DNA from 3 places in the Sagittula sp. NFXS13 genome. Region 1 is predicted to be linked to each of the others. Evidence: riboswitches for the same ligand, from Rfam matches in the RefSeq annotation. Region 1 holds a riboswitch; each other region holds the start of a gene.
What was found. Region 1 has a riboswitch for cobalamin ahead of J4E08_RS12875 (DUF1636 family protein). Riboswitches for the same ligand answer to the same signal wherever they lie in the genome.
Positions count from the first base shown of each region.

Region 1 (3,270 bases):
ACCACCTCTTCCCAAGTGACGGTGGCCCAGCTTTTCTCGAAATCGTCCATGATGTTGGTCCCGCCCGCGGCCTCGATCAGGGCCGTGGGCATGGCATAGCGCCCGGCGGTAAAGGGCGTGTCTTCGCCGCTGTCGTAGACAAAGACGCGCAGCGGCTCCCCGGTTTCCAGACCGTCGGCAAAACGCGCCAGGTCTGCGCGGTAGCCCGCAACGAGGTCGTTTGCCTTGTCCTCGACGGCAAAGATGCGTCCGAGGTTCAGCAGGTCGTTGTACATGTCTTCGATGCTGGCCTTGTCCTTGGCCATGATGTGGGTGCAGCTTTCGGTCAGCTCGTAGACCTTGATGCCAAAGGGCGCCAGCGTCTCGGGGGTGACCTCGCCGCCAACTTTCATGCCGTAGTTCCACCCGGCAAAGAAGAAATCTGCGTCGGCGCCCAGCAGTACCTCCTTGGTCGGATATTTGGCGGAAAGCTCTGGCAGTTCTTCGACGCCTTCGCGCATGTCCGCGTCCAGTGTCTTCCACCCTGAAATGCCGGTGTATCCGACCATCTTGTCCGCGAGGCCAAGCACCAGCATCATCTCGGTCAGGTTCACATCGTTGGAGATGGCGCGCTGCGGCGGGGCCTCGAAGGTGACCTCGCGGTTGCAGCTTTCGACGGTGGTGCCAGCGGCAGCAAGGCTGGCGGTGAGCGCCAGGGCAGAGGTGAGGAGAAGCGTCTTCATGAGGTGTACCCTTGGGTCTGAAGATGAAAGGAAAGGTGATCGGTGTTCGAGGGCGCGAGCCGTTCGCGCCGGGCGTCGACCCGGAACACGCGCGATACTGCGCCCTCTGACAGGACGGTATCGGGCGCGCCAAAGCCCACCATGCGGCCCGCGTCGAGCATCAGTATCGTGTCGCAGATCCCCGCTGCGAGGTTGAGGTCATGCAGCGAGGTGACGATGGTCAGCGGCAGGTCGCGGATGAGTTGCAGCACTTCGAGCTGGTGGCGGATGTCGAGATGGTTGGTCGGCTCGTCGAGGATCAGCAGGTGCGGCTCCTGAGCGAGCGCGCGGGCGACCATGACGCGCTGGCGTTCGCCGCCGGACAGCGCGCCCAAATGCCGGTCCGCCAGCCCATGCAGGTCCAACCGGTCGAGGACCTGCGTGATGATCTGCTGATCCCGCGCGCCAGTGCTGCCACCGAAGCCCCGGCGATGCGGCGTGCGCCCCAGCGCCACGATCTGGCCCACGGTCAGGGCAAAGTCACTGGGCTGCTCCTGCAGAACGGCGGCGATGCGCTGTGCCGCGACACGGGCAGACAGCTGCCAGATGTCGTCACCATTCACCGCAACGCGCCCGCTTGCCGGGCGATGATAGCGATAAAGCAGCCGCAACAGCGTCGTCTTGCCTGCACCATTCGGGCCAACGATGCCCAGCACGCGGCCCGGCTCAAGCGCGAAACTCAGGGGATGCACGAGGGTCTTGCCGGTGCGCGTGGCCCAGGACACGCCATCCACCGTCAGGGAAGCGGCGCTCATGAGACCTGCGCCTCGCTCTCCTCAATCACCATCATCGCCGCGGGCACCCTTGCGAGTGTCGTGCGCCGCAGCTTGCCGGGGCGATCCACCGAGGAGCACCAGCCGTCCTGCAGATATGCGTACTGGCGCGCGAAGGCGACGAGGTCTGCGATGTCCGTGGCCGGATCGATGTCGCCGAAAAGATAGGTCGCCTTGCGCGTGCCGTGATAGGCCACGGTGCAGGGGCGGTCGCATCCGGCCATGCAGGCCACGCCGGAAATCTCGAAGTCTTCGGGGACCGCGTCGTCTGCCTCCGCGATGGCGCGGCGCAGTTTGTCGATCAGCTCATAGCCGGGGCGACAATGGTTGCCCTTGTGCTTGCAAGAGGTGCAGACCGTGATCCTGTGGCGTGTCGAAAATGTTGTGCTGGATGCCATGGGGCCCTCCGCCCGGAATACGGGGGGCGCGTGCAAAACCATGTCGTTGCGGGAAAAGCCGCTGTGTCATCATGATCTCCTGACCAGGCACCCCGCCTGATGGGTTGGAATTCCACCCGTGGGATCACGGGCGGTGATGGCAGGTCTCCTGACTTGCGGGTCAACGCTCTCCCGAACCTTCCCGGACGCGGACGTCCAGTGGCCTTTCGGGGTCGCTCACCGCTTACAGTTGCGGGGGCAGTCGCGGACTTGGCACCTTGACAGGCACCGCACCACGTTCCCTTTTCATCCCTGCCGCCAGCGCAGAGCGCGGACGTTCGGGAACCATCTGCCCCTAGATGAGGCATGCGCGCGGTGGATTGCAAGGACGAAAGGCTATGCGATCCAAGATTGATTTTCAGTGGCAACCTACGGTATCCCGTCGTCTCGTTTTCACGGACCGCGGAGCAGACATGACTGCCATTTCCCCCGAACGACTGACCGATATCCGCAAGCTGCGTGGCCTTGGTCGCCCGAAGCTGGCAAAGCTGTCGGGCCTGTCGGAACGCCAGCTTGCACGGCTCGAAGGAGCCTTGCCGATGAAGGACGCGCCGAGCGCGGACATGCTGACGAAGCTGTCCGACACGCTGCGTGTGCGACCGGAGGCCTTCTCTGGCACGGAACCGCTGACCGACGCGGATTTCGATTTCACGCACGGTGTCTCCTGTAGCTGCTGCTGAAGCGGCCTGTCCATTGTGAAGACAGGCCAACCGGGCGCCTCTCCGATCAGGCCGGGACGATCACCCCGGGCAGATCATTGACCAGCATCGTCTCGGACGTCTGGAAGTGGGTGACCGAGCGGTTCGACTGCCCAGCGTGCAGCAGATCGAACGCGGTGTTGATCTGCTCATGCGTCATGTTGTGGGTGATGTAGGGATCGACGTCGAAGTCGCCCCGGAGTCATTCGTCCACCATGTCCGGCAGCTGGCTGCGCCAGAGCAGGCCACCAAAGGCCGACCCGCGCCAGACACGGCCCGTCACAAGCTGAAAGGGCCGCGTCGCGATCTCTTCGCCTGCGCCGGCCACGCCGATCACGGTGCATTCGCTCCAGCCTTTGTGACAGCATTCCAGCGCCGCGCGCATGACGTTGACGTTGCCGATGCATTCAAAGGAATAATCGACGCCGCCGTCTGTCATCTCGACGATGACATCCTGAATGGATTGCGCGAAATCCTTTGGGTTGATGCACTCACGTGCGTCAAGTGACTGCGCCAGCGTGAACTTGTTGGGGTTCGTGTCGATGCCGATGATGCGGGCCGCGCCTTGCATCTTTGCCGCCTGGATCACCGCCATGCCCAC
Region 1 is NZ_JAGEMH010000005.1:148,530-151,799, forward strand. It holds gene J4E08_RS12865 (ABC transporter substrate-binding protein) at 1-722, opposite strand, end outside; gene J4E08_RS12870 (ABC transporter ATP-binding protein) at 719-1,516, opposite strand; gene J4E08_RS12875 (DUF1636 family protein) at 1,513-1,932, opposite strand; cobalamin riboswitch at 2,054-2,274, opposite strand; gene J4E08_RS12880 (helix-turn-helix domain-containing protein) at 2,385-2,651, shown strand; partial or broken gene J4E08_RS12885 (S-(hydroxymethyl)glutathione dehydrogenase/class III alcohol dehydrogenase) at 2,698-3,270, opposite strand, start outside.

Region 2 (3,270 bases), on a different contig from region 1:
GAACGGCCCGGCTTCCATCGATGTGTGAATTTCGTCGCCGGTGCGGTCAAGGAAGCCGGTGTTGATGAAACATACGCGGCTCTTGGCGGCACGGATGCACTCTTTGAGGTTCACCGAGGTGCGGCGTTCCTCGTCCATGATGCCAAGCTTCACAGTGTATTGCGGCAGGCCAAGCACCTGTTCCACGTGGCTGAAGATCTCATCGGCGAAGGCGACTTCTTCCGGGCCGTGCATCTTTGGCTTCACCACATAGACGGAGCCGGACAGGGAATTGCGCGCGCCAGATGTCTTTTTGAGGTCGTGCATGGCGATGAGAACGGTCATCATCGCGTCCATCAGACCTTCGAAGATCTCCTGACCGTCGCGGTCGAGGATCGCCGTGTTTGTCATCAGATGGCCGACGTTGCGCACCAGCAGCAAGGCGCGCCCTTTGAGCGTGAGGGTCGAGCCGTCCGGCGCGGTAAAGGTCCGGTCGTCATGCAATGCGCGCGTGACCGATTTGCCGCCTTTGTCGAACGTCTCGGACAGATCGCCTTGCATCAGGCCCAGCCAGTTGCGGTAGGCAGTGGTCTTGTCCTCGGCATCGACGCAGGCGACGCTGTCCTCGCAATCCACGATGGCGGACATCGCACTTTCCAGCCGCACATCCGCAAGGCCGGAGGGCGTCGTCTTGCCAATGGGATGGTCGGGGTTGAACACGAGTTCCACATGCAAGCCGTTGTTGCGCAGAAGGACGGAGGTTGGCGCGTCTGCACTGCCGGTGTAGCCGGCAAAACCGGCGGGCGCCTTCAGCGGTGAGCCATCCACCAAAAGCGCGCCATCCACCACGCGATAGGCCTGAGCCTGCGCATGAGACACCGCTTCGAGCGGGAATATCTGATCGAGGAACACAGCCGAACGTGCGACCACGCGGGCCGCACGCCCGTCATCGAAACCACCCGTCGGGATCGGGCCCATGGCGTCTGTGCCATAGAGCGCATCGTAAAAGCTGCCCCAGCGCGCATTTGCAGCGTTTAGAACGAACCGCGCATTTGTCACAGGAACCACCAACTGGGGGCCGGCAACCTTCGCGATTTCAGGATCAGTGTTGGCGGTCTCGATTTCGAAGTCCGGCCCCTCTGGCAGAATGTAGCCGATCTTTTGCAAGAACCCCTTGTAGGACACCGCATTGTGCGGGCCGCCGCGATTGCCTTTGTGCCACTGGTCGATCTGTTTTTGCAGATCTTCGCGCTTGTCCAGCAGCGCTTTGTTACGCGGTCCAAAGTCGTGCACCAGCGTGGACAGCCCCTCCCATAGAGTGTCGGCAGATACGTCGGTGCCGGGCAGCACCTCTTGTTCTACGAAAGTGACAAGCTTGGGGCTGATCTGCAATCCGGCACGCGCGACGCGCTGGGTCTGGCTAGGCTGGTCTGTCAATTCGGGTATCCTTGGATGGGACGTTAAACTTTGCCCAATTGTAGTCTCTCGGTCTCGTCGGGAAAAGGCGCATTTCCCGAGAAGGTGTTACACTCTAAGGCAGATGGTGACGGTATCAGCCCGTCCAGCGGTGCTTATGACATCAGGCGACGGGTTCGCGCGCCGCCGCGCCGCACCCGTGGTGGTGGCGCCAGGGTCATCGGCTGCAAAGGTGTGTCCAACGACTGGCGCAGCAGCGCACAAAACACCGCGACGGCCGGTGAGCCGTCGGCAAAGATTTGCGCCATGGCAAGTGCGCGCTGCGCCTCTGCGGCGTATCCGCTGTGGCCGGGCAGGGCGCCCAACCATTGCAGATATCCCATGCGGCCCATTTCCGTGGCGCGGCCGGGATGGACCGGGCCAATATCAAGTTGAGAAATCGTGCGTTCAAGTAGCATAGCGCCCTCCGCGCAGCTGGACGCGGGTCGTGAGGGACAGCGATGTCAAAAGGTCGGATCGGACCATATTGCCTGCTTTCTCCCGAGGCACCCCGCCCGAGGATTGAAGGTGACTGCGATATGCGGACCGCATACCGGAGATGGCAGGTCTCCTGACTTGCGGGTCGTCGTGGTCCCGAACCTTCCCGGACGAATGGGTCCAGTGGTCATTTCGGGGCACTCGCCGCTTACAGTTGCGGGGGCAGTTGCGGCATAGGGCGTTAACCCGCACCGCATTCCCTTTTCAGCCCACCCTTGAAGGGCGGGGCACCATCACGCACAAATTGTCACGGTCGCTGGCATCTGTCCAGAGCGCTAAGCAGGCATTCAGAGCAGAGGTTATTCAAAATGTGTGCCCGAACACTTGCTGGAGGAGGCAAGAGAGCCTTGCCCTGAGATTTCCGCGGTTTATCTGGCGGTTCCTCCTTCGGCGGCTGGGCATTGGTGGCATCGAGGCGAAGCTCTATGCCCGGCTGCTTTTGATAAAACCGGGTAGGCGCGGGGGAACCTATTTGTTGGCGAAGGTCGGCGCCACGCGGATGTTCAGAAGGATGAAGGACTTCACGCCCCGCGTCTGCCCAGTGGCCACGGTGATGCGCTCAATCTCGTCCCGGACCGGGCCGGGAATACCGTTCTCCCGCTTCGGTCTGCACCACCTTGCGGCCAGTGCGACTGAATAGGCGGACCTCGATATGCACTTAGATGGCGCGGACTTGCTGACTGACGGCGGACGGGAAAATCCCGCGGTGAACAGCGAAAGCCAGAAGATCCAGGAAGAACAGGACTATATGGCCTTGTCCGATTACAAGCGGGAGTTCCCGGCGTTGCTGGCCAGCAAAGTGACATGGGCACAGCTGTCGGACGCGGAAAATGGCCGGCTTTCCGAAGCATCGACCGCCGCAACCGAGTACCAGCGCAGCAACGCCACCGAGGCCAATGCGGCATTGCTCGCGATCGTATCCGAGGCGGCGAAGGTGAGCGAGATCAACACCGAGACGTTCCGCGAAGCAACCGCACCGGTTTATGACGCGTGGCGCGAAAAGTACTGCGACTTCGTCGAAGCGTTGTTCACCCAGTCGCAGGCCTAATCTTCCGCGGCCGTCTCGCCATGACCGACAGCAACGCAACCAGCCGCGGCGCGCAGGATCCGGGTATAGCTCGGATGATCTTTAGGGACGGACGCGATCATCACGCATCTGGCCCAGATCACCGGTATCCTCTCGCTGGTCGGATTGATCGTGGCCGTCCCCGCCGGGGTCGCGCTGCGCTAACTGACCGAACAGGGCGCGGGTTGGGTGAACGAGACCCCTATCTCATGTTCCCTTGTCTATGCGCGAGCGCCTTCGTGCTTGCGGCCCATGCCGGTGGCCATATCTGC
Region 2 is NZ_JAGEMH010000001.1:751,307-754,576, forward strand. It holds gene J4E08_RS03580 (malate synthase G) at 1-1,416, opposite strand, end outside; gene J4E08_RS03585 (hypothetical protein) at 1,551-1,853, opposite strand; cobalamin riboswitch at 1,979-2,182, opposite strand; gene J4E08_RS03590 (type 2 periplasmic-binding domain-containing protein) at 2,606-2,980, shown strand; gene J4E08_RS03595 (hypothetical protein) at 3,208-3,270, shown strand, end outside.
Region 2: it holds a riboswitch for cobalamin, as region 1 does, so the genes downstream of both, J4E08_RS03585 (hypothetical protein) here and J4E08_RS12875 (DUF1636 family protein) in region 1, are expected to answer to the same signal.

Region 3 (3,270 bases), on a different contig from region 1:
CCACGCAGGCGCGGGGACAGATCTGCTTCCACACCCAGAACCAGATCATAGCGCGGCACACGCTGTGCCGCGACGCCATCTGTTTCGGCGTTGGTATAGGTGTAGGCCCCGGCAAAGGTCACAGCATCATTGAGCGCATAGGCCCCCGACAGTTCCAGCCCCTCGGATACGGTGGTGCCGGAAACCTGATTGTAGGTCGAGGTCCCGAAGTCATAGTCAATGCGGTCGTCGATCTCGGTGTAGAACAGGGTCGCCTTCACAAAGGTGTCCTGACCGTAGCGCTTTTCGATGCCGATCTCGGCGGTGCGGCTGTTCTCGGGGTCGAGATCGGGGTTGCCGTAAGAGCTGTAGCGCTCGAACAGGGAGGGCGCGCGATAGCCTGTGCCCGCGACGGCGCGCAGGATCAGGTCGGGGGCAATGCCGTAGGTCATGGCCAGACGTCCGGTGGTCTGCCCGCCAAAGTCGGAATTGTCATCGTGACGCAAGGCGAACGACAGCGTTGCCGCATCGTTCATCTGCCAGCGCACTTCGCCGAACGCCGCGCTGTTCACCTCGTCTTCCTCATCGAAGCCTGACGTCTCCGCAGTTTCCACGGTGCCGGTCAGGCCAAAGTCCGCGGTGATCGCGCCACCGGCGTCGTAGCCCAGCTTGAACTCCGCCTCATCGCGCATACCGTCGAAAAAGGTGGTGAAGCCGGTCGGGTCATCGCGCTCGATGGAATAGCGGCTGAAGGCCAGCAGCGCCGTCAGCGGGCCGCCGTTGTTGCCTTCGGCGAACACGCGCGCGCCGCGCTCGATGGTGAAATTCTGTCCATCGGGGTTGGTGTTGCTGCGGTCGATGTCCAGCTCGCTGTCGCGCCAGAAGGCGGTGAAGCCCACTTCGACGGCCTCTGTCACGTCGTAGCGGGCCGAGGCCACGACCTCATCCTGCCAGAACCCATCGTCCTCATCGTTGCCCGGACGGGTGGAGAACCCCTCCGTCGCGGTGCGGCCAAAGGTCAGGCCGATCTCGCCACGTGCGGATTTATACCCGGTGGAAGCAGACCCGATGAAGGTCTCGTAGCTGCCGGCCTCAAGCGCGACCTCGGCGGAGGCACCGTCACGCGTGGGCTTCCAGCTTTCAAGGTTGATCACGCCGCCAATCGCTTCGGAGCCATAAAGCGCCGATTGCGCGCCCTTGAGCACCTCGACCCGCGACACGGCCGTGCCGGACAGGCGCCCAAAGTTGAAGGACGTCTGCGCACTGGACGGGTCGGACATGTCGATGCCGTCAAAGCGCACGGCGGTATAACGCACGTCCAGCCCCCGCACGCGCAGGTTGGTCGTGGTGCCAAGCCCGCCGTTGGACGAATAGGACAGGCCGGGCTGGCGCGACAGGGTCTGCAAAAGCGGGGTGTCAGCAGCCACGGACAGCGCGTCTTCTTCGATGATCTCCACCGTGGAGGCGGTCTGTTCTGCCGGAACCGGCGACAGGCTGCCCGACAGAACCAGCGTGCCAAGGTCATAGGCTTGCGCGTGTGCGGTCGAGGCCAGCGCACAAAGCGCGGTGGTGCAAAGGATGCGTGCGTGGGTCATACACGGACACTCCGTCTTGGTGATCCGGTCAGGGACCACGGGTCAGATCTGGTGCCCGACAGACAGATCCGACGGGCCCGACGAAACGTCACCTCAACGGAATGGGACCGTAGCTCCTGACGCGCCCCGCGTCTGGCTGGGTGATCTCTTCGGCAGGTCTCCTGACTTGTGGGTCGCAGCTTGGCCGGTCCTTCCCGCGCAGGCAACGCCTGACGCAGTGGTTTCATCCGGCTTCACTCGCCACTTACAGTTGCGGGGGCAGTCACGGCATTGGGCCAGATCGCCCGCACCGCATTCCCTATTATCCGGAAAGTGTCCGGACCGAAGCAGCGCCTGACTAGCCGGGCCGCGCACACGGGGAAAGCTGTCGCTTGGTCGTAGAGCGCGCGGACGCAAGGAGTGCGGCGCGAATGCAACACCGCGCGGCCGATATTTGGTGCACGTGATCTGCGCAGGACGATACGGCGGTCGCCCTCAGTCCGTGTCGTCGCTTTGCCGGGCCATCGTGGCGTGCCGGGCCAGAAACCGCGCGGCGTCCAGGGGAACCGGGCGCGCCGGGGGCGTCATCAGGAGCCGGGCAAAAAGCGCGCGCATGGGCTCCTGCGCCAAAAGCGCCTCGAACCGCGCCTTGCGCCATGCGACGGCCTGCGTGTGCAACAGGTCTAGCACCGGATCAGCGGCAAACCCTGCTCGATGCTCCGCCACCCCCGGCAGATCAAGCACGGAACGGTCTTCGGCGACACACCAGTTCCTCTCCACCCAGTAATCCATTCCAAGCGATTGATCCGCATGCACCGCGCGGCCCCGGTCGGCCTTGAGCACGTAGCTTTCCATCGCGCCGAGCGGGTAGTGGTTCAGTTGCGCCATGGCGTACATGGGTCGCCCATAGTTGGAAAAGATCCGGCGGGTGCGGAACTGTGCATCCAGCGCGTTGCCGCATCCATCCACCCACCGCCCCTGATCTACCCGGTCGGGATCGGGGTTGCGCGGCCGATGCACGCCGAGCTTTCGGTAGGTGCCATCGTTGCGGTAGAGCGTCTTGAACATCGCCGCGCGCCACGGCCAATGCATGATCTCGGGCGCGGCGCGGGTGAATTGTTCAGGGATCGGAGTGTCCTCGAACCGCACCACGCCCGCATTGCCGAACAGCCGCCACGTGAGCGTAATGGCGTCCGCGTCGGGCAGGGCAGCGATCAGGCCGGGCAGGGTACGGTCGCCCACGTGGACGTTCACGAATTCGTCGATGTCCAGCGACAACAACCAGTCAGCCTCCCGCACCGCGCTGCATGTGTCTGCCAGTTTCAGCCCGGTGAACTGGATGCCGCCCTTGTCATAGGGGCCATCGTTGCGGATGTGGGTCACATGCCCCAGCTCGGCCAGCCGATCCAGCATCGCATCTGTGCCATCGTCACAGGCGTTGGACAGGGCCACCACATGTGTCACGCCACAGGCCAGATGATGCGCCATCCAATCCAGCAAGAAGGCCGCTTCGTTGCGGACGAAAAGCACGGCTGTGATGTTCATGTATCGCAATCCTGTGGCGTGTTTCGGGCCTGAACCTGACAGACCCTGCGCGGCGTCACCAGCCCTTGCGGAAGGTCACGACCTTCTGTTCCGAGGCTTTCGGGAAATAGCTCAGGCCGGCCTTGTGCATGGCGTCAAACACCGCTTGCACGCCGCTTTGACCGATCCATTG
Region 3 is NZ_JAGEMH010000001.1:343,088-346,357, forward strand. It holds gene J4E08_RS01665 (TonB-dependent receptor plug domain-containing protein) at 1-1,574, opposite strand, end outside; cobalamin riboswitch at 1,709-1,915, opposite strand; gene J4E08_RS01670 (glycosyltransferase family 2 protein) at 2,049-3,098, opposite strand; gene J4E08_RS01675 (FkbM family methyltransferase) at 3,154-3,270, opposite strand, start outside.
Region 3: it holds a riboswitch for cobalamin, as region 1 does, so the genes downstream of both, J4E08_RS01665 (TonB-dependent receptor plug domain-containing protein) here and J4E08_RS12875 (DUF1636 family protein) in region 1, are expected to answer to the same signal.